DNA from 2 places in the Rarobacter incanus genome. Region 2 is predicted to be linked to the other one. Evidence: predicted binding sites of a transcription regulator. Region 2 holds the regulator's gene; the other holds the start of a gene.
What was found. The regulator HrcA, encoded in region 2, represses chaperone genes, less so after heat shock. The targets are predictions, from matches to a motif close to TTNGCACTCGNNNNNNNCGAGTGCNAA.

Region 1 (16,142 bases), 450 kb from region 2:
GGCGGCGTCGAACACCCCCGGTGGCGGGTTGACGATCGAGGTCGAGCTCCCGCTCGCTACTTCTTGAGCTTCGCGCGCAGCCGCACGATTTCGGCTTCCAGGTTCTCGCGTGCCTGCTTCTCCCAGGCCGCGGCACCGGGCGACAAGAAGATACGCTTGCGCCCCTGGATCTTCTCCAGGATTCGCAGCCGCGTGGTTATGTAGTCGTCCTCCGGAATGTCGCAGTACTCGTCGCGGATCGCGGTCATGTAGGCGCGGTACCGCTGCGGTGATTCCGCCAGAACCGCCAGGTCGGCATCGAGCAGCACGTTCGCGTCGCTGTCCTTGGGCCCCGCGCCGCCCGCCTGCTGGTGAACGGCGTGCACCAGTTCCGCGACCCGCTCGATGTTCGCCCCGGGGACGCCAAGCGCCGCAAGCTGCTCGCGCGCCAGGTTGGCGCTGGCCGCCGAATTTTCCCCCGCCCTGTTCTCGTAGGCGGACACCGAGTCCGCGGTGAACACGGCCCCGTGGTACCACGCGGCGAGGCGCACGGCGTTGGCGTCGTGCGCCTCCTGGGCAAGCTCGTCCACCCGCCGCAGGACGTCAATGAGATGGGTGATGCAGTGGTACTTGCGCGAGGGGTCGTCCCACAGCACCAGCAGGTCATGGGCGGTTGCGAGCAACGCCGCGTCGGACACGGTGGCGCCCTCCGCGTGGCATGCGCGCACCCATCCGGTCAAGAGCCACGAGGGTGCCGTGTCGGCGTGTATGGGCATGCCCCAAGCGTTGTCCACCGCGTGCCATATTGCAAACCGCGGTGCCCGAACGGTGGGATAGCGCCCGCAAGAAACGAGGGGTGCCACCCGGCAAACCCGGGTGGCACCCCTCGTGTGTGCAACGTTACGTTGCGGGCCTAGAGGCCGCGGATCAGAATCCGCCGCCGAAGTCCTCACCGCCCGGAGCGGCGGGTGCGGCCTTCTCCGGCTTGTCGGCCACGACGGCCTCGGTGGTCAGGAACAGGGCCGCGATCGACGAAGCGTTCTCCAGCGCGGAGCGGGTGACCTTAACCGGGTCGGTGACGCCTGCGGCGAGCAGGTCCTCGTACTCGCCGGTTGCCGCGTTCAGGCCGTGGTTGGCCGGCAGCGAGCGCACCTTCTCGACGACGACCCCGCCCTCAAGACCGGAGTTGGCGGCGATCTGCTTGAGCGGAGCCTCGATGGCAACCTTCACGATGCGAGCACCAGTTGCCTCGTCGCCCTGGAGTTCAAGGGTTTCGAAAGCAACGTTGCCGGCCTGGATCAGCGCCACGCCACCACCGGCGACGATGCCCTCTTCAGCGGCAGCCTTCGCGTTGCGGATAGCGTCCTCAATGCGGTGCTTGCGCTCCTTGAGCTCGACCTCGGTTGCGGCACCCGCCTTGATGACCGCGACACCACCGGCGAGCTTGGCCAGGCGCTCCTGGAGCTTCTCGCGGTCGTACTCGGAGTCGGACTTCTCGATTTCCGAGCGGATCTGCTTGACACGGCCGGCGATCAGCTCTGCGTCCCCGGCACCCTCAATGATGGTGGTCTCGTCCTTGGTCACGACAACCTTGCGGGCCGATCCCAGCACGTCCAGGCCAACGGTTTCCAGCTTGAGCCCAACGGTTTCGGAGACGACCGTGGCGCCGGTCAGAATCGCGATGTCCTGCAGGATCGCCTTGCGACGGTCGCCGAAGCCAGGAGCCTTGACGGCAACGGACTTGAACGTTCCGCGGATCTTGTTCAGCACCAGGGTTGCCAGGGCCTCACCCTCGACGTCCTCGGCGATGATCAGCAGCGCCTTGCCCTGCTTGATGACCTGGTCCAGCAGCGGCAGCAGGTCCTTGACGTTGGAGATCTTCGACTCGACCAGCAGGATGTACGGGTCTTCCAGAACCGCTTCCTGGCGCTCGGGGTCGGTCTCGAAGTAACGGGCGAGGAAGCCCTTGTCGAAGCGCATACCCTCGGTGAGCTCAAGCTCGAGGCCGAACGTGTTCGACTCCTCGACGGTGATGACGCCTTCCTTCTTGACGGTCTCCATCGCTTGCGCGATCAGGCGACCGATCTCCTCGTCACCGGCCGAAATGGCGGCGGTTGCCGCGATCTCGTCCTGCGATTCGATGTCCTTGGCCAGGGAGTGAAGCTCGCGGGTCACGGCGGCGACTGCCTTCTCGATGCCCTTGCGCAGAGCGATCGGGTTGGCGCCGGAGGCCACGTTACGCAGGCCCTCCTTCACCAGTGCCTGGGCCAGAACGGTTGCGGTCGTGGTGCCGTCACCGGCAACGTCGTCCGTCTTCTTGGCAACCTCTTTGACGAGCTCGGCGCCGATGCGCTCGAACGGGTCCTCGAGGTCAATTTCCTTAGCGATGGATACACCATCGTTGGTGATCGTGGGTGCGCCCCACTTCTTGTCGAGAACGACGTTGCGTCCCTTGGGTCCCAAGGTCACCTTGACGGTGTCGGCGAGCTGGTTGAGCCCACGCTCGATACCGCGACGGGCTTCCTCATCGAAGGCAATGAGTTTTGCCATGGGGAGTGTTCCTCCATTTGTGGCTGGTCGGAGTGATCACCCGGTGCCCGCGACGGACGGCCCGCGCCGCGCGTTCACATCACGCGCGACATCGAACCTCACCGGATGATCGGCAAATCTGTCACTCTCAGTCCAAGAGTGCTAACCCCATTATTGGCACTCTCCACTGGCGAGTGCAAGATGAATGCGCCGATGTCGCTACGCTGTGAGCGTGAAAAGGAGCGTTGGCGCCGCGGACACGCGCAGCCCGTGGCGGCGCGGCGCGCGCGCGATCGGAGTCGCCGTCGTCGTTTCGCTGCTGGGCACGTCTTGCACGCCCGCCGCGCCAACGACCGCGCACATCGCCCTTATCTCCGCCGGGGTCCGAGTCGAACCCGATGGGACGCGCACGGAGATTCCGGCCGGGGAAACGGGGGCGGGGGCCTCGTTGGAAGAAATCCTGTGGCTGGGCGAGGGCACGGTGCCCGGCGCGGGCACGCGCTACGAGGCACTGGCGCGGCGCGCGCTGCTTGATCTACGGGCGCTGACGGTGCCCGTACGCCTGGACGACGGAACGCAGGCGTTCGCCGCTGTTGCAGGCTGGGACCCGAAGTGGCGCTATGTGTGGCCACGCGACGGCGCCTTCGCGGCGGTCGCATTCGCGCAGACGGGGCACCTCGCACAGGCGCGAGGGATCCTGCGGTTCCTCGGCAGCGTGCAGGGGGACGACGGCGCGTTCCAGGCGCGCTACCTGCCCGACGACTCGGGGCGAGTGCCCGATGCGCGCCCGCAGCAGTACGACGCCGCCGGGTGGGCGATGTGGGCCACCGCGATGGTGCGGGCGCAAATCCCCGCCGCGGACGTGGCCGCCTTCGATGCGGAAACAGCGCCCCTATTGCGCCGATCGGTGGGGTACCTGTTGCGCACCACGGTGGACGGGACGCGGCTGCCCCCGGCCTCGCCCGACTATTGGGAGACCCGCTCCCACCGCGTTACCCTCGGTACCGCCGCATCCGCGCTGATGGGGCTGGAGGCCGGGGCCGATCTGGGGATGGTCGCGCCAGGTGTCGTTGCGCGCTACCGCGAGGTGGTTGTCGCAGCCTTCGGCTCCTTCGGATACCCGCGGGATCGCGGGTACCTGGGCAGCATCGGCCAAACCGCGTCCGACGGCGCGACCGCGTTCATCGCCCCGCCGTTCGTGTCGAGCGCACTGCCCGGAGCCACCCAGGCCCGCAAGGACGCCCTCGCCGCGATGATGCGTCCCGCTGGCGGCCTTGCCCCCGGCGGTTCCTGGCGCAACGACGGGATTTCCTGGACCCCCTCGGTGGGTGTGAACGCGCTCAGCGCGGCCTACAACGGCGATCCCGCCGAGGCCTACGCTTGGATCGACTGGATCGGCGCACACCTGACCACGGTAGGCTCTATTCCCGAAAAGGTGCTGGCGGACGGCTCCCCGGCCGCCGTCGCCCCCCTGGGGTGGAGCGACTCGCTGGTGCTGCTGACGCTCATCCGGTTGGAATCGGCGACGCGAGATTCCTAGTTGCGGTAGTCGCTCGCCAGGATCGCGGAGACGGAGCCCGTCAGCGCGGGAACCTTGAGGGTCTTCGATATCCCGAGCGTCTTGGCGACGCTCTTCGCGTTTGCCTCGTCGGCATCGGTCTTGAAGTAGACGACCGACGCGCTGACCGCGTTGCCCTTGTAGTTCGTTGCCGTCAGGCTGGACCATCCCGCGGCCTTCAGTTTGGTCGTTGCGCCCGCGGCCAGGCCCTTTGTGCTGGTCGCGTTCAACACGCGAACGGCCGTCGACTTATCGACGGTTGCCTGCGCGCTAGCGGCGTCGCTGCCCGCTTCGTCGTTGGCCTCGTCCTTCGTGGCGTCCTTGTCCTGGCTTGCATCCGCTGCCGCGTCCTTGCCGGCGTCAGCATCGGTGCTTGCATCCGTTCCGCCCTGGGTTGCGGCGGTCGACGCCGAATCCGTTGCCGCAGACGTCGTTGCGCTCGACGTCACGGTCTGCGACTCGATTCCGACGGTGTCAGCGATCTCTTCCGAGGTCAGTCCCAAGAGCGATGGGCCATAAGTCGCTGCCGCATACCCCAAGCCACCCGCCAGGACCAGGACGATGAGTGCAACGATCCACGCCTTGGCCCGCGACGGTTTGGCGCGATGCGCCCCCTGGGGCCCGCCGTCAACTGAGGCAACGTCAAACTCGTCCGCGGGATATTGGTATTCCTTGGTCACCAGCACAGGTTACCGGTAATTGCCGTGAAGGTGGCGTTAGCGCGCTTCAATTGCGCCGGATTACTGACGAGTTCCCCGCCTCCCGCTGCTCCGTTCACGCTGGCGCGCTTCGCGCATCCTGCGCAAACGCTTTACCAGCAGCGGCTGCGCGGCGAGCGCCGCGGGCGTGTCTATGAGTTTGTTGAGAAGCTGATAGTACTGCGTGGGACTCATTGCGAATTCCGCCGCGATGGCCTGCTCCTTGGCCGCCGCAAACTTCCACCATCCCCGTTCGAATTCGAGGATCGCCATCTCCATTTCGCTGAGGCCAGGCGCCTCGCGGTCGGCTTCGAATTGCGGCTCAGACATGGGTTCCATGGTAACCGCCCGCGGGGCATCTTCCTCCTGGAAACCGGCGTCTGTCAGTTGTGCGTGGGATCGCACGCGCCGCAAAAACACATCGGCCCCCGACCTGTTTTCGCAGGTCAGGGGCCGAATCTCGCGGAGCCGCCTGTCGGGTTCGAACCGACGACCTTTCGCTTACAAGGCGAATGCTCTACCAACTGAGCTAAGGCGGCGCGCGCCCAGACTACCGAAAATCGGTGCCCGAGTCACGTTCGGGTTGGCGGCAGGTCGAAAGCGAGCGGGGCTACGCCCGCACAACCTGCCGCCAACCCCGCGCAAGCGGCTGTCCGTTACGAACCAACGGCCGCGTCCAAGGCGGCCTTGAACGCATCGGCGTCCGTTGGGCTCCCCGCGTACTTCGTGTTGTTGATGATGATCGTCGGGGTGGAGAACGACCCGTCCTCGCCCGCCGCCACGGTGTTTTGCGTGGCCCGCGTGTAATTGTTGATCGTCCAGTCGATGAATTCCCCGCCGACGCTCGCGGCGGCGACGGTGTCGGATACACCGGCTTGCTTAGCGAGGTCCACGATCTCGTCGTCGGTCAGCCCCGACCCGGACTCGTCGGGCTGGTTGTCGTACAGGGTCTGGTTGAAGGCGAGCGCCTTATCCGGCTCGTTTTGCGCAACGTAGGCGAAGGCGCCGGCCGAACGCGAAGAGTAGGCGGTCTTAGATCCCCGCGACAGCATCGACAGCGGGTGAATCACGACGGTGATTTTGCCCGCTTCACGGTACTCGTTAAGGGTCGGATTGTTGGTTTCCTCGAACTTGCCGCACCAGGGGCACAGGAAGTCCGCGTAGACCTCCACGTTGATCGCGCCCTCGTTGGTGGTTCCGGCGATGCCATCCTTGCCGAATGGGATTCCGCCGTTCACACCAGTGGCGACGGTCGGGCCCGCAGCGTCTGCGGAGACAGTGTTTTTCTTGTTGCCATTGACGACGACAACCGCGATGAGCGCGGCCACGAGAATCAGCCCCAAAATGATCGAAAGCAGCGTTATTCGCCGCACGCGCGCTTCCTTCTTGAGTTGTTCGGCGCGCAGCGCCGCGGCCTTGTTCTTCGCCTGCTCACGAAGCTCAGATTTGGATGGCTGATTTGCGGCCATGTTTGCTATCTCCTGCTGGTCGGGTTGCTGCACTCACGATAGGTTGCGCCCCGCGGGGCGGCGCCCTTGGCGCAAGCAATCGTTGGGATCGGACGGATGCTATCGAAATAGCCTGAAAATTTGCCGGGCCTGTGAGCTCCCCTGCCGGAATCTTTGATTATGAACGAGTTCTTCACCACACCAGGTGCGGCGGACCGGGAAATGGCGCCCACACCGGGACATGGCTGCTCACCATCAGCTGCCACAGGATGAAGGTTACCAACGCGCTGACAACCCAGGCCGTGGCCGTCCCCCAACCGCGCGGGATCACCTTGTTGACGACGATTCGCGCACCCAATCGCGTCAGCCCGGTCAGCGGCCCGAACCACATCAAGACGAAGACCACGACGGCCGACCCCAGGAGAACCCATTGATAGGCCTGCGGGTCGCTGTCGGGCCCCGCTCCCACGACCACCTTGTGGTTGTCAAGCATCCACCACGCAAGGCCGCCCGTGGGGAGCAGGCCCGCGATCGTGACCAGGACCGCGGGCACCGCGCCCACGAGCGCGCGGATGGCGAGCCACGGCGCCAGCAGCCCCTGCACAACGCCATCCGAACCCGAGATGCCGCCGCGCGCCTCGCGCCGCGAGTGCACCGAGTCGAACACGACCCCGACCAGCCGGAACACGAGCCAGGCAATCCCAAAGACGATGAGCACGGGCCCCGGCCAGCTGGCGGCGGCCACCAGCAGCGGGACCCCGAGCGCCAGCGTCGCCCAGGTGCGGTGGGCAACGGTGGGGCGCACGTAAAACTCCGCGGGTTCGTCGACCAGGTCCGCGTCCGCCTCGGCGCCGCCGTCGTCGCCCGCGCTCGCGGCGGCGCCCGGGTCGACGGCGGCGAGTCCTGCGGACGCCGCTGCCATCACGCGGGTGTCGCCACCCGCGATCACACCGGGGGCGCTTTGGCCGGCCCCTGGCGGGGCCGCGGCCGCGCCAACGGGAGACGGGGCACTCGTCGGGGAAATGACCGCCGTTGCGGCGCCCGCGTCCACCACGGACGTGGCGGCATCAGCGGGCAAGACCGCGGGATCACCTTGCAACCAGGCCAACCGCAGCTGTTCGACCACTACGCCCGGGGGCGTGCGCTCGTCGGGATGGGGGTTGAGCGCGCCGAGCAGGGCGCGCGCCGTGCGCGGCCCCAGCCCCGCAAGGTCGACCTGCCCGGAGCGGGCCCGCGCCAGGACGGCATCGATCGGCCGCACCCCGAACGGCGGCCTGCCCGTCGCCGCGAACGCAATCATCGCGGCCCAGCCCCACCAGTCCGTCGCCATGGATGGCTCCGCGCCCTCGACCAGTTCGGGGGCCAGGTAGGCGGGGGTCCCCATCACCAGGCCCGTGCGGGTAACGCGCGCGTCCCCGACGGCCTGCGCGATCCCGAAATCGATGAGCACCGGGCCGTGCGCTGAAATCAAGACGTTAGAGGCCTTGAGGTCGCGGTGAATGACGCCGGCGGCGTGCACCGCGGTCAAGGCCTCATAGAGCTGATCGGCGAGGTTGAACAGGTCCTCGGCCCCGAGCTTGCCGCCCGCGTCGATTTCCTCCTCGAGGGTGGGCCCCTCTATCAGCTCGGTGACGATAAACATTTCGTCGCCGTCGGCCTCCGCATCGATCACGCGCGCGACGCCGTGATGACGGATCCGGCTGAGCACCTTGATCTCTCGCTGGAGGCGCTGGCGCGCCTCGGCGTCCGCGATGACAGACGGGTGCAACGTCTTCATCGCAACTTCCATGCCATCCGCATCGCGCGCACGGTAAACCGCACCCATCGCCCCCGACCCCAGCGGCGCAAGGATGCGGTAGCCGCCGATCATGGTCCCGGGCGCCAACCCGACTCGTTCCATGCCAACACATTATCGGTTGTTTGCCGACCGTGAACGGTGGCGTGCCGAATCCGAGTGCGCGCCGGTTGGTGGATCGCCGCCGCGACGCATCCTCCCCGAATCCGTCTCGATTCGTCCGCTACCGCGCTCTCCCACACGCCCCAATCGCCGTTTTTTGGATATGGTGGACCAAACGCCTATCAAGGAGTGGTCCACGCATGGCAAAGCCTCAGCATGATCTGGTCGTTGTAGCAAACAGGCTCCCGGTCGATCTCAGACTCGGCGAGGACGGCAGCGCGACGTGGAAAAGGGCGCCCGGCGGGCTTGTGACCGCGCTGGCACCGCTCATGCAGTCCAACGAGGGCGCCTGGGTCGGCTGGACCGGCACCGCGGACCTAGCAATCGACCCGTTCGACGACGACGGGATCTGGATGGTCCCGGTCTCCTTGTCGGACAAGGAAATCAAGGAATACTACGAGGGGTTTTCGAACGACACCCTGTGGCCTCTTTACCACGACGTGATCGCGGCGCCCGCGTTCCACCGCGAGTGGTGGGAGACCTACAAAGAGGTCAACGAGCACTTCGCATCTATGGCGGACTACGCCGCCGCGGAGGGCGCCACCGTGTGGATTCAAGACTACCAATTGCAACTGGTGCCGCAGCTGCTGCGCGCCGCCCGCCCCGACCTGCGGATCGGGTATTTTCACCACATCCCGTTCCCCCCGCTCGAAATCTACTCGCAGCTGCCCTGGCGCAAGCAGGTGATCGAGGGACTGCTCGGCGCCGACCTGGTGGGTTTCCAACGCAACGGCGACGCGGCAAACTTCCTGCGCTGCGTGCGGCGACTGACGGACCACACCACCTCCGGCCAGCAGATCGACATCGACGATTCCGAAGACCGCCTGGTACGCCGCGCCCGCGCCGCGGCGTTCCCGATCTCCATAGATTCGGGGCGCTTCAACAAGCTGGCCAAGACACCCGAGGTGCGCGCCCGCGCGCAGGCCATCCGCGAAGAGCTTGGCAATCCCGAATGTGTCTTGCTCGGAGTCGATCGCCTCGATTACACCAAGGGCATTTTGCACCGCATCAAGGCCTTCGGCGAGGTACTGCAAATGGAAGAAATCGATCCCGCCAAGGTCACGCTCATCCAGGTGGCGAGCCCGAGCCGTGAAAACGTCGACGCCTACCAGCAGCTGCGCGAAGACGTGGAGATCCAAGTTGGCCGCATCAACGGCGAATTTGGCGGGATTGGGCACGCGGTCATCAACTACCTGCACCATTCCTATCCCATGGAAGAGATGGCGGCCCTGTACCTGGCCGCCGACGTGATGCTGGTCACCTCGCTGCGCGACGGGATGAACCTGGTCGCCAAGGAGTACGTCGCGGCCCGCTCCGACGACCGCGGCGTGCTGGTCCTTTCCGAATTCACGGGCGCGGCCGAAGAACTGCACGGCGCGCTACTGATCAACCCGCACGACATCGAGGGCACCAAGGCGCAGATACTCAAGGCCGTCAAGATGCCGGTCGCGGAGCAGCGCCGTCGCATGCGCCGCCTGCGCCGCCGCGTGCTCACCGACGACGTCGCGAAGTGGTCCAACACCTACCTGGCGACGCTCAGCGACGTTGTCACCAGCCAGCCCGAGCGCGTCGATACCCCGCCATCCGGGACGCTGGGGAGCGACCTGCGTTCCGCTCTAGAAGAATTTTCGGACGAGCGCTCCCCCCTCCTTATCGCATCGGATTTCGATGGCGTGCTGGCGCCGTTGGTGGATGACCCGTCCACGTCGCGGACAGTCCCGCGCGCGCAGCGCGCGCTGCGTCGCCTCGCGGCGTTGCCGCAGTCCCAGGTGTCGCTGGCGCTGGTATCCGGGCGCAGCCTGGAAACGCTGGCACAGCTGAGCGACGCCCCGGTGGGGACCGAGCTGATAGGGTCGCACGGCGCCGAGCGCGGGCGCATCACCGAAGCGGGGCTGGTCCGCGACCAATTGCAGCTCTCCGAAGGCGAACAATCACAACTGCGGCACGTCACCGAGGGCCTGGAAGAGATCGCGGCCCGGCATTCCGGGGTGTGGGTGGAAAAGAAGCCGGCGGCGTCCGTCCTGCACACGCGCATGTCCACCCACGACGGTGCCGAGCAGGCCTCGGCCGCCGCCATCGAGCTCGCCACCAGGCTGGGGCTGCGCCCCCTCGAAGGCAAGAACGTTGTCGAGATCCCCGTCATAGAGTCGACTAAGGGCCGCGGGCTGGACGCGCTGCGCGCCGAACTCGGATCGACCCACGTCCTGTACATGGGCGACGACGTGACCGACGAGCACGCCTTCGCCGTCCTGGGCGACCACGATCTCTCCATCAAGGTCGGTCCGGGGGATTCCATCGCCCGGTACCGGATCGCCGATAGCTCGGCGGCGGCCTTGGTGCTCGAAAGGCTGGCCGGGCTGCTCGCACCGCTGACCAAGCCCAAGGGCAAACCGCGGGCGCGCAAGAGCTGATCGGGTCCGCGGGCAGCTGCCGCCGCAGGTGACATCCGCCACATGCGAGCGGAGAACTCGTCCCATCTATTCCAAATCGTGGGCGGCCGCGCTAGGCTTGTGCATGTCGGGAAAACAACCGATAACAACACAATATCCATCCATTCACAACGGATCGTCCGGCACGTACCTGCCGGTGAAGGGAACGCATCATGGCTTCCGTGACTTTTGATCACGCCACCCGGATCTACCCGGGAACAGACCGCCCCGCGGTCAACGACCTCAACCTCCACATCGAAGACGGCGAGTTTCTGGTCCTAGTTGGCCCGTCCGGCTGCGGTAAATCAACATCGCTGCGCATGCTCGCTGGCCTTGAGGACGTCAATTCGGGTCGCATTTTGATCGGCGACCGCGATGTCACCCACGTACAGCCCAAAGACCGCGACATCGCGATGGTGTTTCAGAACTACGCGCTCTACCCGCACATGACCGTCGCCGAAAACATGGGCTTCGCGCTGAAGATCGCGGGTGTCGACAAGGAAGAAATCAGGAAGCGCGTCGAAGAGGCAGCAAAGATCCTGGACCTGACCGAGTACCTCGGCCGCAAGCCCAAGGCACTGTCCGGAGGCCAGCGACAGCGCGTCGCGATGGGACGCGCGATCGTCCGCCAGCCGCAGGTCTTCCTCATGGACGAGCCGCTGTCAAACCTTGACGCCAAGCTCCGCGTATCAACCCGCACTCAGATCGCATCGCTCCAGCGCCGCCTCGGGGTCACAACCGTCTACGTCACGCACGACCAGACCGAGGCCCTGACCATGGGCGACCGCATCGCGGTCCTCAAGGACGGGTTGCTGCAGCAGGTCGGCACCCCGCGCGAGATGTACGACACCCCGGTCAATGTGTTCGTCGCCGGGTTCATCGGGTCCCCCGCGATGAACATCGGCACTTTCGATGTGGCCGACGATGTCGCCCTGATCGGTGGTGCCCGCGTGCCGCTCCCCCGCTACGTGCTCGGAGAGTTGGCCAACGACGGCACCAAGAAGGTCACGATCGGGTTCCGCCCCGAATCGCTCGACATTGTCCCGCAAGAGGACGCCGGTGCCATCCCGGTCTACGTCAACCTTGTCGAAGAGCTGGGCTCGGACGCATTCGTATACGGTACCCTTGCTTCGGAAACAACCGGCCAGCACGTGGTTCCCCAGGGACAGGAAGTCATTGTCCGAGTGAACCCGCGTGCGGTTCCCGCCAAGGGTTCGGTCATCTACGTGAAGATCCGCTCGGGTCAAGAGCACATCTTCTCGTCCGTCACCGGGGAGCGCATCGCTTCCGCGTGACGCAGGTGGACGCTGGCCGACGTCGCTTTCAGTAATTCGGTCGCAGGCACGCCGTGACCGCTCAGGTCATGGCGTGCCTGCGTTTCACGGCCCGCGCGGGTACCCCCCGCATCCGCGCGGCCGCGATCGGAACATCCGCCGCGCAGCGGCCACCACCAGGAAGGAGATCGGCACGATATGGCAACGGAACTCCAGATCACATCAGCGTCGGCCGACCCCGACCTACTCGATCTGCCGTGGGATGTCGCATTGGCGCAATGGCCCGCGAGTGTGCTGGCCGCGCTGCCTCGGGGTCTGTCGCGGCACGTGGTGCGGTTTGTGCGCATGTCGGGGCGGGTCATTGCGATCAAGGAAATCTCCGACATCGTCGCGCACGGCGAATACGAGCTGCTGCGCAAGCTCGATCGGATGGACGTTCCCAGCGTCGTCCCGCTCGCGGTGATCACCGGGCGGGTGGATGCCGACGGCAATGCGCTCGAGGCCGCGCTGATCACCGAACACCTCCAGTATTCCCTTCCCTACCGCTCGCTGTTCAGCCACATCATGGGCGCGGACACCGCGACCAGGCTGATCGACGCGCTGGCGGTGCTGCTGGTGCGCCTCCACCTTGTCGGCTTCTACTGGGGCGATGTGTCGCTGTCCAACACGCTCTTTCGCCGCGACGCCGAAACATTTGCCGCGTACCTGGTGGACGCGGAGACGGGCGCGCTCTACCCCAAACTCACCATCGGGCAGCGCTCGTACGATGTGGACCTCGCGCGCACCAACATCATCGGCGAATTGATGGATCTGGAATCAGGCGGCGTACTGGACGAGGGCACCGACCTGATCGCCATCGGCGATTCCCTCGTTGAGCGTTACAACGAGCTGTGGGACGCGCTGACCCTCGAAGAGTCCTTTTCAAAGGATGAACGCTGGCGCGTCAACGAGCGGATCGAGCGAGTCCACTCGCTCGGATTCGACGTCGACGAGCTCGCCATGTCCACCGAAGACGGCGGCCGGCGCGTGCGCATCCGCCCCAAGGTCGTCGAGGCCGGTTACCACTCGCGCAGGCTGGCGCAGCTCACCGGCCTGGAGGTGCAGGAGCATCAGGCCCGCCGCCTGCTATCGGATCTGGAGCACTACTGCGCGTTCGGCGAGAATCCGGGCTCCTCCGAGACGAAGCTGGCGCACCAGTGGCTGACCGAGGTCTTCGAACCCACGATCCGGGCCGTCCCCGTGGCGCAACGCGGCAAGCTTCAGCCCGCCCAGCTATTCCACGAGGTTCTTGACCACCGCTGGTTCCTTTCCGAGCAGCAGTCGCGCGACGTCCCGATAATCGAGGCGGCGCGCTCATACGGTCATTCGGTGTTGCCGACCCGCGAGGCGGAGCAGGCGATCTTGGGGCTGACCCCCGAGCAGGCGGCGTCCATGGACGACGAGGCGATCGCCCGCGGTGTGGTGGACGACGACCTTGCCGAGGGCGACCTAGCCCAGCTGGGCCCCGACCTGTAGGGCGGGCGCCGCGCCGCGCGCCTAACCCGCCCCGACAATCGCTATTCGGTGCGCTGCTTCGCCACCTCGTAGAGGGTGATCCCCGCCGCAACGGCGGCGTTCAGGGATTCCACGCTCGCGGCGATGGGAATGGAGACGATCGCGTCGCAGGTCTCGCGCACCAGGCGCGAAAGGCCCTCGCCCTCCGCCCCGACCACGACCACCAGCGGGTCCGCCGCGAACGGAAGCGCCGCGAGCGGCACGTCGCCCCCGGCATCAAGCCCGATGACAAACACGCCGGACTTCTTCAGGTCGTTGAGGGTGCGCACCAGGTTGGTCACCCGGGCGACCGGCACGCGCGCGGCGGCCCCCGCCGAAACCTTCCACGCCGCAACCGTGACCCCCGCCGCGCGCCGCGCGGGAACCAGCACCCCGTGCGCGCCGAATGCCCCGGCGGACCGCAAAACGGCGCCAACATTGCGCGGGTCCGTCACCGAATCGAGTGCCACCAGCAAAGGCGCCTGCGCCTTCGCCTCGGCGCCATCGAGTAGGTCCTCGACATCGCAGTACTCGTAGGGGGCGACCAGGAGGGCGATGCCCTGGTGGGCCGCGCCATCCGTGAGATCCTCAAGGTACTGCCGGGACGTTTCGACGACGCCGAGCCCGCGTTCCGCGCACAGTCGCAGGGCCTCGGTGATCCGGTCGTCGCTTTCCAACCGGTTCGCGATGTACAGGGTGCGCGCCTGCACCCCGGCGCGCAGCGCCTCCAGCACGGGGTTGCGTCCGGCAACGATCTCGCCGTCGATCTCCCGCTGCCGGCGGGCTCGCCGCGCCACCGCAGCGGGTTGTTCCTTCGACTTGTAGGCCTTGTGGTAGGGCCTGTCCTCCGCCTTCGGGGTGGGCCCCTTGCCCTCCAGCGCCCGGCGGCTATTGCCGCCGGATCCCACCTTCGGCGTCTTGGTGTGCTTGCGGACCGCCCCGCGCCGCTGCGAATTGCCCGCCATTATTGTTCCTTCTCGTTGTCCAGCAAAGTCCACCTGGCCCCCGCGGGGCCGTCCTCGACATGAATTCCCGCCGCCGTGAGCACGTCGCGGACCCGGTCGGCGGTCGCGAAGTCGCGCTCGGCGCGCGCCTGCTTCCTGACGGCCAGTTGCGCCTCGACCAGATACCCGAGCGCGTCCATGGCCCGATTGTCCCGCGCGCTGGCCCACTGCGGTGCCCCCGGGTCCAGCCCCAGCACATCCAAGATCGCGCGCACCTGCACCAGCGCCTCGCGCACCCGGGAATCGTCAGCATCAGCCAACGCAGAATTACCGTCGCGCACCAGGTCGTGGACAACGGCCAACGCGGCAGGAACATTGAGATTGTCGTCGAAAGCTCGCACGGCGCGCAGGTCCAACGCGCTGGCGCCGACCTCGTCCTCGCTGACCGTCCCGACTCGTTCGCTGGCGCGTTGCACAAATCCGCTGAATCGCGCCCAGTTAGCGGCCGCATCGTGCAGCGTCTGTTCGGACCATTCGATCATTGAGGAATACTGCGCGCCACCCAGCGCCAACCGCAGCACCGCCGCCTCGTGCTCTCGCAGGATCTCCGTGACGGCCAGCCCGTTACCGAGCGACTTGCCCATCTTCGCTCCGGCCACGGTGACCCACGCCGAGTGCATCCAGTAGCGCGCGAATCCGTCACCGGCAGCGTTGGATTGCGCCATCTCGTTCTCGTGGTGCGGAAAGCGCAGGTCCAGCCCGCCGCCGTGGATATCGAATTCGGGCCCCAGGTAGCGCGTGGCCATTGCGGAGCATTCCAAATGCCACCCGGGCCGCCCCACGCCGAACGGCGTGTGCCAGCTGGCCGTCGCCGGTTCGCCATCCTTCGGCGCCTTCCACAGCGCGAAGTCGCGCGGGTCGCGTTTGGCGGACCCGTCGTCGCCCGCGCCTTCGCCGTCCCCCGCCAGCGTCGCGTCGTCGCGCTGGTTTGTCAGCGACCCGTACTGCGGCCAGGAACCGGTATCGAAGTACACGTTTCCGGGCGTCGTGGTGTAGGCGTGGCCGCGGGCAATCAGCCGCTCCATCAGCTCGATCATCTCGGGGACGTGCCCCGTCGCGTGCGGCTCGTAGGTGGGACGCAGGTTGCCGAGCGCGTCGTAGGCCGCGGTGAAGTACTGCTCGTTGATGTACGCCCACGCCCACCAGGGTTCGCCCGCCCGCGCGGCCTTCGCCAGGATCTTGTCGTCGATATCCGTGACGTTGCGAACCATGGTGACCTTGTTACCCGCGCGGCGCAACCAGCGCACCAAGATGTCGAACGCAACGGCGGAGCGCATATGGCCGATGTGCGGCGGCGACTGCACCGTCGCGCCACAAACGTAGATTCCGACCTGTCCCGCCACGCGTGGGACGAACGGACGGACCGTGCGGGTTGCAGTGTCGAAAAGTTGTAGAGCCACGTTGCAAGGGTACCTTTCCTGGCGGTTCGCGCGCCCGGGCCCGCGTCGCCTAGCCTGAATGTGTCGGCGCGTCCGCGCTGCGGTACACGATCGCCGTCGCTATCGCCGCCGCGCCCTCGGCCCGCCCCGTTAGCCCCAAACCGTCAGTCGTGGTGGCAATCACGGTGACGTCCGCACCCGCCGCCGCCGTGAGTTGCGCTTGCGCCTCGTGGCGCCGCGGGGCGAACTTCGGTCGATTGGCAATGAGCTGGACGCTCACGTTGCCGATTTCAAACCCATTGGCACGGACGAGTTCCGCGCAATGCCGCAGTAGCGTCGCGCCGGAGGCACCGC
Region 2 (16,142 bases):
CGATTAAGAAGGACGCGGACAAGGCACAATTCGTTGCCAGTGAATTCAAGCGCAGCAAGCGTCGGGCCTCGAGCGATGCCGTCGACATGTTGGTGCAGGCGGTGGGATCCGACCTGCGCGAGCTCGCAGCCGCGTGCGCCCAGCTCATCAACGACACCGAGGGCATGGTTGATCTCACGAGCGTCGAACGATACTACGGCGGTCGGGTGGAGGTCAGCTCGTTCCGCGTGGCGGATGCGGCCGTCGCCGGGCAACCCGCGGCCGCGATTGTCGCGCTGCGGCACGCATTGGCTACCGGATCCGACCCCGTCCCGTTGGTTGGAGCGCTGGCATCGAAGCTGCGGACCTTGGCTCTCGTCGCCTCGCACGCGGGCAGCCCCGCTTCCGCGGCCAAGGACTTGGGTCTAGCGCCCTGGCAGGTGGAACGATCCCGGCGCGATCTGCGCCACTGGACGCCCACAGGTTTGGCCGAAGCAATCGTCCTGACGGCGCGGGCCGACGCCGAGGTTAAAGGGATGTCGCGGGATCCCGTTTTCGCCGTCGAGCGCGCTGTCCTGGCCGTTGCGGCGCGCGCTGGCGCACAAGCGAGGCGGCGCTGACGGCCCGCCGGACCGGATAGCAGAAACAGAGAGGTCGGGGCCGCGAACAAGCGTTCACGACCCCGACCTCACAAGCCAGGAACCGAGTGTCAGGCGTTGTTCACTGCCTTGGCAAGAGCCGACTTCCGGTTCGCAGCCTGGTTGGAGTGAATAACACCCTTCGACACAGCCTTGTCGAGCTTGCGCGAGGCAGCGGTCAGAGCCGCCGTGGCGGCTTCCTTGTCGCCGGCCTCGACAGCTTCGCGCACCTTGCGGACGTGCGTCTTGAGTTCGGACTTGACCGCCTTGTTGCGCAGGCGCGCCTTCTCGTTGGTCTTGATCCGCTTGATCTGGGACTTAATGTTCGCCACGTTTGGACTCTCTTGTGTGTTTTCGCGGGTGCGAAATCTGACAGGTCATTGAAGGCTCTCCCGCTTCCGGGACTGGGGTGGGGAACCCGTGGAGAGGAAGCGGTGTTGTGCCAGCCGACCCAGCGGGCACACAGCGGTAAATGTTAGCACGGAAGTATTTGTTTGTCCCGCGGTTGCGCCACGAAACGATTTTGGTACTCGGATGTTACACACACGGGTTACCGTCTAACTATGGCAGCCGTCTTCGATCGTTACGAACAGGGTGCGCCCTGGGACGAAATGTTCTCCCGCGACGCGAAACCGCACCGCGCCAGCGTGCCGCTGCACCGGATTTTGCAGGCCCTATCGCCGGGCGAAATCCAGGCTCGCGCGGACGCGCTTGCCCGCAGCTACGTGAACCAGGGCGTGACTTTTGACTTTGCGGGCGAAGAGCGACCATTCCCCCTCGACGTTGTGCCTAGGGTCATTGACGCCGTCGAATGGCAGACGATCGAGTCGGGCGTCGCCCAGCGCGTGCGCGCGCTCGAGGCCTTTCTCGATGACGTCTACGGGCAGCAACAGTGCGTGCGCGACGGCGTCGTTCCGCTCACATTGATTCAATCCTGTTCGGAGTTTCACCGCGAAGCATTCGGTGTGATCCCCGCGAATGGGGTCAGGGCCCACGTTTCGGGAATCGATCTGATCCGAGATGCCGACGGACAGTTTCGGGTTCTCGAAGACAACGTGCGCATCCCGTCGGGCGTCTCTTACGTCGTTTCCAACCGGCGGGCGATGGCGCAGTCGTTCCCCGAACTCTTCGCGCAGCTGCGCATCCGGCCCGTCGATGGGTACCCGCGCCATCTCTTGCAGGCCCTGACCAAGGCGGCCCCTGCGGCCGCGAGCGCGGAACCGACGGTCGTGGTCCTCACCCCGGGCGTCTTCAACTCCGCCTACTTCGAACACTCCCTGCTGGCACGACTCATGGGCGTTGAACTGGTCGAAGGCTCGGACCTCTTCGTGGCCTCGAACCGCGTGTGGATGCGCACCACGGAGGGGCGCCGCCGTGTCGACGTCATCTATCGGCGCGTGGACGACGAATTTCTCGATCCGGTACATTTCCGTGCGGATTCACTGCTGGGCGTGCCGGGGCTCCTCAACGTTGCCCGCCAGGGCAACGTCACCATTGCGAACGCCGTAGGCAACGGGGTCGCCGACGACAAGCTCGTTTACACCTACGTCCCGGACCTGATCCGCTACTACCTGGCGGAGGAACCGATTATCCCGAACGTTCAGACATGGCGCCTCCAAGAACCGCAATCCTTGTCCGAGGTGCTGGACCGGTTGGATGAATTGGTCGTCAAGCCGGTCGACGGATCCGGAGGAAAGGGTATCGTCGTCGGCCCCGCCGCCTCACGAAAAGAACTCGATGAGTTGCGCGCAAAGCTGGTCGATGACCCCCGCGGATGGATTGCGCAACCGGTCGTCCAACTGTCGACGGCACCCACCTGGGTGGATGGGCACCTGGCCCCCCGCCACATCGATCTGCGCCCGTTCGCGGTCAACGACGGCGACGACGTGTGGGTGCTGCCCGGCGGCCTGACTCGCGTGGCGCTGCCGGAGGGGCAACTGGTCGTCAACTCGTCACAGGGCGGCGGGTCGAAGGACACCTGGGTGCTGGGAACGGGGCGGGGCCGGCGCCCCGATAAGCCCGCGGCAACGGGGTATTCGCGAGTTGCCGAAAGCGTGCCGCTGACCACCAACCCGCACGATTCGACGGTGGCCTCGTTGGCTCTCAACCAACAGCAGCAACAACAACAGCAAGCTAGCGACATCGCATCTGGGGGGCCGACATGCTGAGCCGCATCGCCGAATCGCTGTTTTGGATCGGAAGGTACGTCGAACGCGCCGACGACACGGCGCGGATCTTGGACGTGCACGTCCAGCTGCTCTCCGAGGACCCGTGGGCAGAAGAAGACATGGCGTGCCGATCGTTGCTAACGATCATGGACCGGCCGGTGCCGCTCGACGGCACGCTCGTGACGAAGTCCGACCTGCTGGAAATCCTTGCCCACGACCGCGACAATCCATCCGCCATCGCCGGGGCGTTGATCGCGGCGCGAGAAAATGCCAGGCGCGCCCGGGAAATCGTTTCCACAGAACTGTGGGAATGCCTCAACACCACCCGCAACGGCGTCGTGGGCTTGATCCGCAATTCGACGCCGCACGACTACTTTTCCTGGGTGCGGGAACGCGCTGCGGTCGTTGCCGGCGTCCAGGATTCCGGCACAAGCCACGATGAAACCTGGTTGTTTATGATCCTGGGCCGCTCCATCGAACGAGCGGATATGACGGCACGTCTGATCACCTCCCAGGCTCACCTGGGTGCCACCGGCCCGGGGTGGACGACGATGCTGCGATCGTGCGGCGCCTACGAGGCGTTCCTGCGCACCTACCGCGGCCGCGCCAGCGACGAACGTGCCGCGGGATTCTTGGTGCTGGACCGGTTGTTTCCCAGGTCGATCGTGAATGCCCTGACGCGGGCGGAGGAATGCCTGCGCGCGCTCAACCCGAATGAAGACCGATACGGGGTGACGGACGAGGCCTTGCGTGAGCTCGGACTGGCGCGGGTCGCTTTGGAATACGCGCGCCCACACGAGCTGATGAGTGAGCTGCCGACGGCAATGGAGCGCGTCCAATTGGCGTGCGCCGCCGCGTCCGATGCCATCAGGAAGCGGTATTTCCCGACCGAAGTCGCGATGGAATGGGTGGAGGAGGCGCTGTGAACCGCTACGAAGTTGTCCACACCAACGCGTTCAAGTACCAGGACACGGTCCGCGCGTCGTACAACGAGGCGCGCATGATTCCCGTTGCGGGACGCGGTCAACGGATCGTGGATGTCAGCGTCAACATCGATCCGCTGTCATCGCGCTACGACTACACGGACTATTGGGGCACGCGCGTGGTGTCGTTCGAGGTCCTGCGCCCCCACGATCACCTCACGCTCGTCGCCGCATCGTTGGTGGAACTGGCCGGCCCCGAGGGGTTCGATGATCCGAGCGCGACCTGGGAAGACCTGCGCGATCCGGCGCTGTGCGACCGGCAGTCGGTATACCTGACGCATTCGCACGTCACCGTGGTTCCCGACGACGTGCGCGCGCTGGCGCTGGATTGCATCGAAGGCAATTCCCCCCACCAGGCGGCGCTGCTGATCAGCGACGCCATCCGCGACGCGATGGAATACGTTCCGGGCGTGACCACCGTGCACACCCCGGCCAGCGAGGCCTGGCAGGAGCGCAAGGGCGTCTGCCAGGACATCGCACACCTGACCGTCGGGGCGTTGCGCTCGGTCGGAATTCCGGCGCTGTATGTGTCCGGCTATTACGACCCGCGCGCGGCTGCGGATCTAGACCAGGAAACGGTAGTCGGCCAATCCCACGCCTGGGTCGAGTGGTGGGCCGGTTCGTGGCGCCCCTACGACCCGACGAACAGGGTGGTGGCGGGCGACCAGCACGTCGTGGTCGGGCGCGGGCGCGAATACGATGACGTCCCTCCGTTCAAGGGAGTGTTTGCGGGCGGCGGCCGGTCCGAACTGGATGTATCCGTTGCCATGACACTAAAGAATTAGGGACGAGAGCCCCCTCGCCGGGACTTTCGTTCCCCGCCTGCGCCCAAGTCACCCGCTAGCGTTGCCACATTAGTCGCACGTTAGCAAAGGGGTACTTCGATGGCAGATCCGCGCGGGTTCTTGCGGACGCGCAACCGTGAGTTGCCGTTGGACCGACCCGTACCTTTGCGGATACGCGACTTTGCCGAGGTGCACCCCAGCAAGCCCGAGGGCGCGGCAGGCCTGGATATGACCCGGCGGCAGGCCAGCCGCTGTATGGACTGCGGGGTCCCGTTCTGCCACTTTTCCTGCCCGCTCGGCAACCTGGTGCCCGAATGGAATGACCTGGTGCGCACCGGCCACTGGGAGGATGCGGTCGAGCGGCTGCACGCGACCAACAATCTTCCCGAGGTCACCGGTCGGCTGTGCCCGGCGCTGTGCGAATCCGGATGCGTGCTTTCGATCAATGACCCCGCGGTGACCATACGCAACATCGAGGTGGCGATCGCGGAGGAGGGCTTCAGCCGCGGACTGATAACGCCGATGGTGATCAACCGGCACACCGGCAACCGCGTCGCCGTGGTCGGCTCCGGGCCCGCGGGCCTAGCGGCCGCCCAGCAACTCACGCGCGCAGGGCACCAGGTGACCGTGTATGAACGATCCGACGCGCCCGGCGGGCTTTTGCGGTACGGGATACCGGAGTTCAAGATGGCCTCGTCGGTCATTGACCGCCGCATCGATCAGATGATCGCCGAGGGGACGGCGTTCCGGTGCGGAATCGACGTCGGCAAGGACACGACGATCGCCCAGTTGCGAGAGCAATACGAAGCCGTGGTGATCGCGATCGGTTCGCCGACTCCGCGCGATCTGCCGGTCCCCGGGCGAGAGCTGGGTGGGGTCATCCAGGCCATGGACTACCTGGTCCCCGCGACGCGCAAGGCGCTTGGCAAGGACGTGACCGAGCACTACGACGCAAACGGCCTGGACGTGATCGTCGTCGGCGGCGGCGACACCGGATCGGACTGCATCGGCACCGCCGTGCGCCAGGGCGCACGATCCATCACTCAATTGGAAATCATGCCGCAGCCGCCGGCCGGCCGCCCCGCTAACCAACCGTGGCCGATCCACCCAGCAATTTTCAAGGTATCCAGCTCGCACGAGGAGGGCGGCGAAAGGCTCTTCCAGGTGTCGACCAGTCGTTTGCTGGGGGACGAATCCGGCTCAGTGACGCATATCGAGCTAGAACAGGTCGAATTCGACGCGGGACGTTTCGTTCCCATTTCGAGTGCCCCGATCCGGCTGCCGGCGCAGCTAGTGGTGCTGGCCATGGGATTCGTCGGTGTCGATAGGGCCGAGATGGGCCGCGACTGGGGCCTGGGCGTCGATGAGCGCGGCCGCGTGGAGCGCGCGGACGACTATTCGACCCAGGTCGACGGCGTGTTCGTCGCCGGGGACGCCGGGCGCGGCCAGTCGCTTATCGTGTGGGCGATCGCCGAGGGCCGGTCTGCGGCCGCGGAGGTGGACAAGTACCTGATGGGGCGCACGGAGCTGCCGCACGCCATCGGCGCCACGGAGCAGCCACTGCGCGCGTAGCAGTTTGCCGGATAGCGCGAAGCGATCCTCACCCATCGCGGGGGAGCATCACGGCGTTAGCTTCGAGGCGAGCGCTCGGCGTGCCGCATCCTCATCGCCCTCGATCTCGGGGGCCGCGAACCACGGGGAGGTGCGCCCCCACAAGGTCAGGGCCACATCCTTGGACGGCCCGCTGACCTTCGCCACCGGGTCGCCGGGGCCCCACACCCACCGCGCCGCAGTGTCGGTCGACTGGAAGGCGATGGCGGTCGCCGGGGGAGCAAGCCGCTGCAACCGCACCTGGCGGGGCGCCAGCGACGACACGACCTCATCGGTGACATCGTCCCACTGCTCGGCGCTGACCTGGTTGAGCGTTTCGTCCGCGGCGAGGCTGCGGGCAATGTCCGCGGCGTGAATCAGTGTCTCGTTGGCCTGCCTGCGCCACCAGTATCCCGGCGGGCCGGGACCGTCCAGGGTGAGCGCGCGGCGATCCGCGTCCAGGCTCACGCACGAATCCCACAGAATGTTCGCAGCGAAATCGTAGAAGTCGACCAGCGACTCGCGGTCGCGCGGAGCTGCGGGATCGTGCACGCCGATGTCAACCCCGCGCATCATCGCGGCCGCCCACAGGTGGACGGTTCCAAGGTGCAGCGCGACGTCGGCGACCTGCCAGGTTCCGCACCAGGGCACCGGGGCCGAGGGGTCGGCACCCCCAAGAAGGTTCCGGACCCATGACTGGCCAAGGCGCAGCGTCGATAGGTGGTCGGCGGCAGCGGGGTGCGCAGCGGGCCCAGACCAGGTGCTGGGTGCAGTGGCGGCGGGGGGAGGGGAGGCGGGGAACTCGTCGGTCATATGGCAATTATGCGGCCCAGTCATCCCACGACCGCAAACGCGCGAAGGCGCCACGACCGAGGCGGGATTTCGGTGTCGGCGGCGTTGCGCCATTGGTAAGCGCGCGGCAATGCGTTGCGACCGAGCCGGGTTTTCCGTGGAAGAATGGGAGGCCGTATAGCGTCGCCCGCCCACCGGCATGGCGCGCCCGTCGCCCTTACCCCTCACGATTCGGAGCCTGAAAAGACCGTGTCACCAATCCCGAGCCCCGCCACCGCCCGCGCCATCCAACCGGCCGCGACGGCTCCTAAGTTGCTGCGCAACTTCTGCATCATCGCGCACATCGACCACGGCAAGTCCACGCTGGCGGACCGCATGCTCCAGCTCACCGGCGTGGTTGAGGCACGCGCCATGCGCGCGCAGTACCTCGATCGCATGGATATCGAGCGTGAACGCGGAATCACGATCAAATCGCAGGCCGTGCGGATGCCGTGGGCGGTGCGCGATGAAGACGGCACCGAGCGCGCGTACGCGCTCAACATGATCGACACCCCCGGGCACGTGGACTTCACCTACGAGGTGTCCAGGTCGCTCGCGGCGTGCGAGGGCGCGGTGCTCTTGGTAGATGCGGCGCAGGGCATCGAAGCGCAGACGCTTGCGAACCTGTATCTGGCGCTCGACAACGAACTGGAGATCATTCCGGTCCTCAACAAGATCGACCTGCCGGCGGCGCAGCCCGAAAAGTACGCCGAGGAGATTGCCGGTTTGGTCGGATGCGATCCGGCCGATGTCCTGAAGGTTTCGGGTAAGACGGGTGAGGGCGTCGAGGCGCTCTTGGACAAGATCGTTCGGGTGGTGCCCGCGCCGCAGGGTAAATCCGAGGGGCCGTGCCGGGCCATGATTTTCGATTCCGTGTACGACACATTCCGCGGCGTCGTTACCTATGTTCGCGTCGTCGATGGGGCGCTGCGCCCGCGCGAACGCATCGCGATGATGTCGACCAAGGCCGCGCACGAGCTGCTGGAGATTGGTGTCATTTCGCCGGAGCCGATCCCGACGGCGGGTCTGGGCGTGGGCGAGGTGGGCTACCTCATCACGGGCGTCAAGGACGTTCGCCAGTCCAAAGTGGGCGACACGATCACCAGCCTGCAGGCCGGGGCCACCGAGCCGCTTTCCGGCTATTCCGACCCCAAGCCGATGGTTTTTTCCGGGCTCTACCCCATCGATGGATCCGACTACCCGGCGTTGCGCGACGCATTGGACAAGCTCAAGCTCAACGACGCCGCGCTCAACTACGAACCGGAAACCTCCGTCGCGCTGGGATTCGGCTTCCGCGTCGGGTTCCTGGGCCTGCTGCACCTGGAGATCGTCCGCGAACGGTTGGACCGTGAGTTCGGCCTGGACCTAATCTCGACCGCGCCCAACGTCATCTACGACGTCGTCTTGGAGGACAAATCCGAGGTACACGTGACCAATCCCAGTGAGTTCCCCGGGGGTAAGATCAAGGAGGTGCGCGAACCGGTGGTCCGCGCGACCATCCTGGCGCCCAGCGAGTTCATCGGCGCCATCATGGAGCTGTGCCAGACGCGCCGCGGCGACCTGCTGGGGATGGACTACCTGTCGGCGGATCGCGTCGAGATGCGCTACACACTGCCGCTGGCCGAAATCGTTTTCGACTTCTTTGACCAGTTGAAGTCGCGCACGCGCGGATACGCATCGCTCGATTACGAACCGAGCGGCGAGCAGGTAGCCGACCTGGTCAAGGTCGACATCCTGCTGCAGGGCGAACAGGTCGACGCCTTCAGCGCCATTGTCCACAAGGACAAGGCCTACGCATACGGCGTCATGATGACGGCGAAGCTCAAGGAACTGATCCCGCGCCAGCAATTCGAGGTCCCGGTGCAGGCCGCGATCGGTTCGCGGGTCATCGCCCGCGAAACCATCCGCGCCATCCGCAAGGACGTGTTGGCTAAGTGCTACGGCGGCGATATTTCGCGTAAGCGCAAGCTGCTCGAAAAGCAGAAGGAAGGCAAGAAGCGGATGAAGACGATCGGGCGTGTCGATGTCCCCCAAGAAGCATTCATCGCCGCGCTTTCCTCCGAGCAATCGACCAAAGAGTCGAAGGACGCTAAGAAGAAGTGAGCCCCGCATTCCCCTCCGGCCAGGAGGTTCCGGCGGGGGGTCCGTTGGCTGACGGTCAGTTCGGCGATGCCAGCAATCCCTTCGGCGTCTACGTCCACGTGCCGTTTTGCCGCGTGCGTTGCGGGTACTGCGACTTCAATACATACACGGCGACCGAACTGGGTGGGGGAGCGAGCCAGCGGGACTATGCCACGGTGGCCGCCCTGGAAGTCCAGCTGGCAGGGCAAGCGATGCGAGCGGCCGGATACCCCGGCAGGCAGGTAAGCACCGTGTTCTTCGGCGGCGGGACTCCCACATTGTTGCCCGCATCCGACCTGGTCGCCATGCTCGATGCGATCCGCCAGCAGTGGGGCATTGCGCCCGGCGCGGAGGTCACCACGGAAGCAAATCCGGATTCGGTGGATCTGCGCTACCTGCAAGAGCTGGCCGCCGGCGGGTTCACGCGGGTGTCGTTCGGGATGCAGTCCGCGGTGCCGCACGTGCTTGCGACCCTTGAACGCACCCATGCGCCCGAACGCATCGGACCGTGCGTGTCGTGGGCGCGGCAGGCGGGGCTGGACGTATCACTCGACCTGATTTACGGCACGCCGGGTGAATCGTTGGCCGATTGGCGAGCGAGCGTGCGGGCCGCGATCGAGGCGGGACCAGACCACATTTCCGCCTACGCGCTGACCGTCGAGCCGGGCACCAAGTTGGCGGCGCAGGTGCGGCGCGGCGCCGTGGGCATGCCTAGCGCGGATGATCAGGCCGACAAGTACGAGCTGGCGGACGACATGCTTACCGCGGCGGGGTATTGCTGGTACGAGATCTCCAACTGGGCGCGCACGGATGATGCGGCTGATCACCGCTGCCTGCACAACATGGCGTATTGGCGGGGGCACGATTGGTGGGGCGTCGGTCCGGGAGCGCATTCCTACCTCGGTGGCCTGTCCAGGGGGGACGATCAGGACCGACGAGGGCTCCGCTGGTGGAACGTCAAGCACCCGCGCGCCTATGCGGCGCGGGTGACGGCGGGGCTGTCGCCTGCGGCGGGCCTGGAATGGCTCGACCCAGCCGCGCGCGAACTCGAGTCCATGATGCTGGGCATACGCCTTCGCGCGGGGATGCCGGTTCAGGACTTGCCCCCGTCCGCTCGCGCGGAAATCCCCGCATTGATCGCCGAGGGGCTCATCGATGGGCACGCGGCGATCGCGGGGTTCCTGGTTTTGACCCGCAGGGGGCGGCTGCTCGCCGACGGAGTTGTGACGCGACTGACACGCGACTGACGCCCGCAATTCCGCCGAAATGTCGCACGGCCCGCCTATCATGAGGTGGTTTAGGCGGGCGACTACGGGGGCACAACGCGGCGATGGAACAAGGCAGCAAGCGAGACGAAGCGCACCCCTTCGCAGGGCGCATCTACGGCCTCGATGCCATGCGCGCACTCGCCGTCGTGCTGGTGTTGGTCTACCACATCTTCCCGCAATGGCTGCCCGGCGGGTTCATCGGGGTCGACGTGTTCTTCGTCGTTTCCGGCTTCCTGATCACGGGCCTGCTTCTGCGTGAATGGCAGGCGAACGGGCGCATCGATCTGGGTCGCTTTTGGTTGCGACGAGCCCGCAGGCTCCTGCCGGCACTCCTGACCGCGGTGCTTGCGGGCACGGCCATCGCGGGCCTGATCGGCGGGGACATTCTGGTCGGGATCGGCAGGCAGATCGTCGGCGCGCTGACGTTCACTTCGAACTGGTTGTATATCGCGGCCGGGTCGTCCTATGCGTCAGGTTTTAGCCCCGAGATGTTTACCCACCTGTGGTCGCTTGCGGTGGAAGAACAGTTCTACCTGGTGTGGCCGCTCATCCTCACGGTGGTCCTCGGCGTGATGCGTTCGCGGCGGCGCCGCGGACTGCGCGACGCTACCGATGCCAGACCATTGCGGTATGTGGCGTTGGCTTCGCTTTCCATCGCTGCCCTATCGGCAGTCGCCATGGCCATCGCCGGGAGCGTGAAGGACGACCCGTCGGCGGTCTACTACGGAACCCACACGCACCTTGCCGGTTTGATGCTAGGGGCGGCTCTGGCCGCCGCGGTATCGTCTCGAAGCGGATGGCGCATGATTCTGCGCGCCCGGCGCACGGCGCGGGCGCACGTGACGGCCCGCGCGGCGGCGATCGCGGCGGCGGGCATCATTACGGGCACGGCGGCGTACCTGCAATGGTCGTCGGCGGCCACCTACATTTATGGAATCACGCTCGCCAGCCTCAGCGCGGCCGTGATCATCGCCGCGCTGCTGTGCTTGCCCAATTTTGCGCAGCGGGCCGAACGCGGTGCGCTTGCGTGGGTTGGGCAGCGCTCCTACGGCCTCTACCTGTACCACTGGCCGCTCGTCGTTATCGCCTATTACGGCCTCGGCGGCTGGCCCGAATGGGTCCGACAGGTCCTCATCGTGACGCTGACGTTCGTGATCACCGCCCTGTCGTATCGGTTCGTTGAGCAACCCGTTCGCACGCTCGGGTTCAAGCTGACCGCCGTCGGCGCGGTCAAGGCCTTGCGGGCCAACGCGCCCGCGCACACGCGCCGGGTGGTCGCCTCGATCGGGGCCGCCACGATCCTCGCGGTGGGGGGAACGGCGCACGCGGTGGCTACGGCCCCGACGCAAACGGAATTGGATCGGCAGTTGGCCGCCGGGCAGGCTTTCGTGGAGGCGCTGAGCGAACAAGACGCTGCTGGGGCCCGGTCCGCGGATAGCTCCACCAAGAAGACAGGCGACGCCGCGAAAGGCGAGACGAGCGCACCGCAACAAAGCGCTGTTGCTCCCAAACCGATTGGTAAGAACACCACGATTATCGGCGATTCGGTAACGCTCGCCGCTGCCCAAGCACTCGAAAAGGAACTGCCCAAGATCGGAATCCTTGCAAAGGTGGGACGGAGCATGAACGCCGCTCCCGGCATCATCAAGGATCTTCGCGACAGCGGCGAATTGCGCCCCTATGTCGTCATTGCCTTGGCGACAAACTCCACGATCGACGCAGAGATCATTGCCGACGTCGTAAGCGCTGTAGGTAAGGGCCGCGCGATCGTATTTCTGACGGGGCATGCACAGCGCAGTTGGATCAAACCGACAAATAGGGCGTTGCGCGCCGCGCCGAAAAAATACAAGAACGTCTTCGTCGCGGACTGGGACGCTGTTGCCAACGAGCACCCGGGCGCGTTCGGGCCCGACGGCATACATCCGTACCCTAACAAGACCGGAATCTACGCTGACTTGGTCGTGGACGCGCTCAAGGCAGTGCCGGAGACGGTATTTTGACGGGTATGAGTTTCGATCGGTATTCGGCCGACGTGCTTTCGGGCCGCACCCCGCATCACAAAAGAAAACCCGTCAGCGTTGAGGTGCCCGCGCGGCGCGGGCTCGTCGTTGAGGAGGTAATGACCGGATGGGTCGGGGCGGTGGTTCGCGTCGAGAAGTCCGGGGGACAGCACATTGTCGTCCTGCAGGACAGGCGCGGCAGCGTTCGCACGTTCCCGCTCGGCCCGGGATTTTGGATCGACGGCAAGCCCGTCACATTGATTGCCCCCGGAACTAGAACAGCGCTAGCGCGCCCCACGCGTACGGCCTCCGGGTCGGTGGCGGTGCACGATGCTCCCGAGCGCGTGGCGAGGGCTTCGCGGATCTGGGTCGAGGGCACGCACGACGCGGAACTCATCGAACGCATTTGGGGCGACGATCTGCGGATAGAGGGAGTCGTTGTCGAGATATTGCGGGGTGTAGATCACCTCGAGGCCGTCTTGCAGGTCACCGCGCCGACGCCCGATGCTCGCGTGGGGGTCTTGGTAGATCACCTGGTCGCAGGCTCGAAGGAATCCATAATGGTCGAGCATGTTCGCCGGCAGTGGCCGCAAGATGCGCTGTTGGTCGTCGGGCACCCCTATGTCGATGTTTGGCAGGCCGTGAAGCCGGGGGTTATGGGGCTGGAAAACTGGCCGCAGATACCGCGAACTGTCGAATGGAAGCGCGGAATTCTTGCGCATCTGGGACTGGCCCACGCGACGCAGGAGGACGTTGCCGACGGCTGGCGCGCCATCCTTTCGCGAGTCAACAGTTATCGCGATCTCGAACCCGAACTGCTCGGGCCTGTGGAAAACCTCATCGATTTCGTGACTACCGATCCGGAACCGGCGTAAGATTGGCACTCTAAGGATGTGAGTGCCAGGTGGGAGGTGGCCTCGTCCTTGCAAGAACATGCAGCCAGCGCAAAGCAAAATCGCCGAAGGGAGCTTCGTGACGGACACAGGACCGCGTCTAACGACCGCCGAGCGTCGCATTAGCGTCTTGCGGGCCGTCATCGAGCACTACGTCGCAACCCACGAGCCGGTCGGATCGAAATCGGTGGCCGAGGGGTACCGGCTGGGCGTCTCGCCTGCCACCATCCGCAACGACATGGCGATTTTGGAAGACGAGGGGCTCATCGCCCAGCCCCACACCTCTGCTGGCCGCGTCCCGACTGACAAGGGATACCGGCTTTTCGTCGACCGGCTCACGACCATCAAGCCCATGTCGGCGTCCGAACGCCGTGCGGTGGAAGCATTCTTGGGCGGCGGCATCGATCTAGATGATGTGATTGCGCGATCCAGCCAGTTGCTGGCGCAGCTGACCGGGCAGCTTGCGATCGTCCAATACCCGTCCCTGCGGCGCAGTTCGCTGCGTCACCTGGAGCTCGTGGCGTTGTCCGCCGATAGGTTGCTCGTCGTTATCATCACGGACACCGGACGGGTCGAGCAACGCATCACTACTCTCGAATCGCAGGTAACCGAGGAGGACCTGGCCGACCTGCGCGGGGAGCTGAATCGCGCCGCGGACGGCAAGAGGCTGCCCGAACTGGCGACCGCGATCAACGAATGCGCGCAGGCCGTGCGCCCGGCCATCCGGCCGCTCGCTCTCGGGGTGGCGCAAACGGTGCTGGACGCCCTGGGTGAGGAGCGCGAGGAACGGATCGTGGCGGCCGGGGCGGCGAACCTGGCCGACAAGATCGAATTCGGTGGCACGCTGGGGCCGGTCCTTGAGGCCCTCGAAGAACAGGTCGTGCTGTTGCGCCTCTTGACCGAGATGGCGCACGACACGGCTCCGGTTTCGGTCCGCATCGGTAAGGAAACGCAGGTTGACGCGCTGGCCCACGCGTCGGTGGTGACCTCCGGTTACGGTCACGGGGCTGATCTGGTCGCCACGATCAGCTCCATCGGGCCCACGCACATGAACTATCCCTCGACCATCAGCGCCGTGCGCGCAATAGCCCGCTACTTGTCGCGATTCGTCGCCGCATAGCGAACTTACGCCAACACAAAGGACTGCAAGACTCAGTGACTGATTACTATTCCGTGCTCGGGGTTTCCCGCACCGCATCGCTCGAAGAGATCAAGAAGGCTTACCGCAAGCTCGCTCGCGAGCTGCACCCCGATGTCGCCGGCCCCGGGGCGGAGGACCGCTTCAAGGAAGTCACCCACGCCTACGAGGTACTGTCGAACGCGCAAAAGCGCGAGCAGTACGACATGGGCGTTGACCCCAGTGCCCCGGGGGGCGGCGCCGCCGGAGGCTTTGGCTTCCAGGACATCTTCGAGACGTTCTTCGGCGGCGGGGGCGCCTCGCAGGGGCCCGTGCCGCGCACCCGTCGCGGCCAGGATGCGCTCAAGGAGGTCGCGGTTGACCTGCGCGATGCCGTGTTCGGTGCGCAGATAACGGTCCCGCTGACCACGGCGGTAGTGTGCCCGGCCTGCCAGGGCTCGTGCTGCGCACCGGGGACGAGCCCCCAAACCTGCCAGGCATGCCACGGGCGCGGATCGGTCAATCGCGTGGCGCGTTCGATCCTGGGCCAGGTCATGACGTCGGCGCCGTGCGCCATGTGCGACGGACACGGCACGGTTCTGCCCTCCCCCTGCCAGGAATGTGCTGGCCAGGGGCGCGTGCGTTCCGAGACAGACCTGACGGTCGAAATCCCTGCGGGGGTGGAAACCGGAAACCGCGTGCGGCTCCGCGAGAAGGGCGAGGTGGGTCCCGGCGGCGGACCGGCCGGCGACCTGTACCTGCAGATCCGCGTGCTCGATCACGAGGTTTTCGCCCGCCAGGGAGATGACCTGCACTGCACCGTGACGCTGCCCATGACGGCCGCGGCACTGGGTACCGTTATCGAACTCGAAACCTTCGATGGCACGCAGACGCTCGACATCCCACCGGGCACCCAACCCGATGAGGTGCTGACGATGCACGGATTGGGCGTTGGGCGCCTGCACTCTCAATCGCGCGGTGACCTGGACGTGCATGTCGAGGTCGAGATCGCCGAAGCACTCACCGATGAGCAACGCGACTTGCTGCGAGAACTTGCGCGCCTGCGCGGCGAAGAGCGGCCGGCCGCGCGCGTGCACTCGACTTCCAAGGGCGTATTCTCGCGGCTGCGTGAGAAGCTCTCTGGCCGCCAGTGAGCGCGCCCACCTTTTTTTACAAGCCCGTGGGCGGGGGCGTGCCGAGCGCGGGTGACTCGATCGTGCTGGGAGGGGACGAGGGCCGCCACGCCGCGATGGTGCAACGCCTGCGGGCGGGAGAATCCATCCACCTGGTAGACGGGGACGGACTGCGAATCGCGGGGAGCGTCGAGGTAAACCACGGCAAGTCGTTGACGGTTCGCGTCGCACAAGTGACCCATGAGCCACCGCCCGCGATAGAGATCACCCTGGTGCAGGCACTAGCCAAGGCAGATCGCGCCGAACTCGCGATCTCGACGGCCACCGAGTTGGGCGTGAGCGCGGTGATCCCGTGGCAGGCGGCGAACTGCGTAGTGAGGTGGCGCGGGGACCGCACGGAAAAGTCCCAGGCGAAATGGCACGACGCGGTTCGCGCGGCGACCAAGCAGTCGCGCAGGTCGTGGCTGCCGCGGGTGCACCCGGTCGTGGATTCGCGAGGATTGGCGCAGCAGGTTGCGCAAGCAGTAGCCACCGGGGTGCGGGTCCTCGTACTCCACGAGGAGGCGACCCGCTCGCTCGTTGGTGTTGTCGATGCCGACGTTACCCCGATGTGGTTGGTGGTGGGTCCGGAGGGCG

Region 1: groL (chaperonin GroEL) is a predicted target of HrcA. The motif match lies at 2,683-2,709, and genes of this name have one in related genera.

What each region holds. Positions count from the first base shown of each region.
Region 1 covers NZ_VFNV01000001.1:1,138,425-1,154,566, forward strand. The annotation lists gene FB389_RS04850 (sensor histidine kinase) at 1-67, shown strand, start outside; gene FB389_RS04855 (HD domain-containing protein) at 57-755, opposite strand; gene groL (chaperonin GroEL) at 907-2,529, opposite strand; gene FB389_RS04865 (glycoside hydrolase family 15 protein) at 2,741-4,048, shown strand; gene FB389_RS04870 (LytR C-terminal domain-containing protein) at 4,045-4,746, opposite strand; gene FB389_RS04875 (DUF3263 domain-containing protein) at 4,807-5,094, opposite strand; tRNA gene FB389_RS04880 (tRNA-Thr) at 5,231-5,303, opposite strand; gene FB389_RS04885 (DsbA family protein) at 5,421-6,233, opposite strand; gene FB389_RS04890 (serine/threonine-protein kinase) at 6,406-8,112, opposite strand; gene FB389_RS04895 (bifunctional alpha,alpha-trehalose-phosphate synthase (UDP-forming)/trehalose-phosphatase) at 8,310-10,580, shown strand; gene FB389_RS04900 (ABC transporter ATP-binding protein) at 10,772-11,893, shown strand; gene FB389_RS04905 (DUF4032 domain-containing protein) at 12,071-13,387, shown strand; gene rlmB (23S rRNA (guanosine(2251)-2'-O)-methyltransferase RlmB) at 13,429-14,370, opposite strand; gene cysS (cysteine--tRNA ligase) at 14,370-15,809, opposite strand; gene ispF (2-C-methyl-D-erythritol 2,4-cyclodiphosphate synthase) at 15,859-16,142, opposite strand, start outside.
Region 2 covers NZ_VFNV01000001.1:684,728-700,869, reverse strand. The annotation lists gene holA (DNA polymerase III subunit delta) at 1-599, shown strand, start outside; gene rpsT (30S ribosomal protein S20) at 689-949, opposite strand; gene FB389_RS02940 (circularly permuted type 2 ATP-grasp protein) at 1,181-2,785, shown strand; gene FB389_RS02935 (alpha-E domain-containing protein) at 2,779-3,711, shown strand; gene FB389_RS02930 (transglutaminase family protein) at 3,708-4,553, shown strand; gene FB389_RS02925 (glutamate synthase subunit beta) at 4,653-6,125, shown strand; gene FB389_RS02920 (maleylpyruvate isomerase family mycothiol-dependent enzyme) at 6,174-6,956, opposite strand; gene lepA (translation elongation factor 4) at 7,185-9,077, shown strand; gene hemW (radical SAM family heme chaperone HemW) at 9,074-10,342, shown strand; gene FB389_RS02905 (acyltransferase family protein) at 10,426-12,363, shown strand; gene FB389_RS02900 (DUF3097 family protein) at 12,369-13,238, shown strand; gene hrcA (heat-inducible transcriptional repressor HrcA) at 13,336-14,376, shown strand; gene dnaJ (molecular chaperone DnaJ) at 14,412-15,527, shown strand; gene FB389_RS02885 (16S rRNA (uracil(1498)-N(3))-methyltransferase) at 15,524-16,142, shown strand, end outside.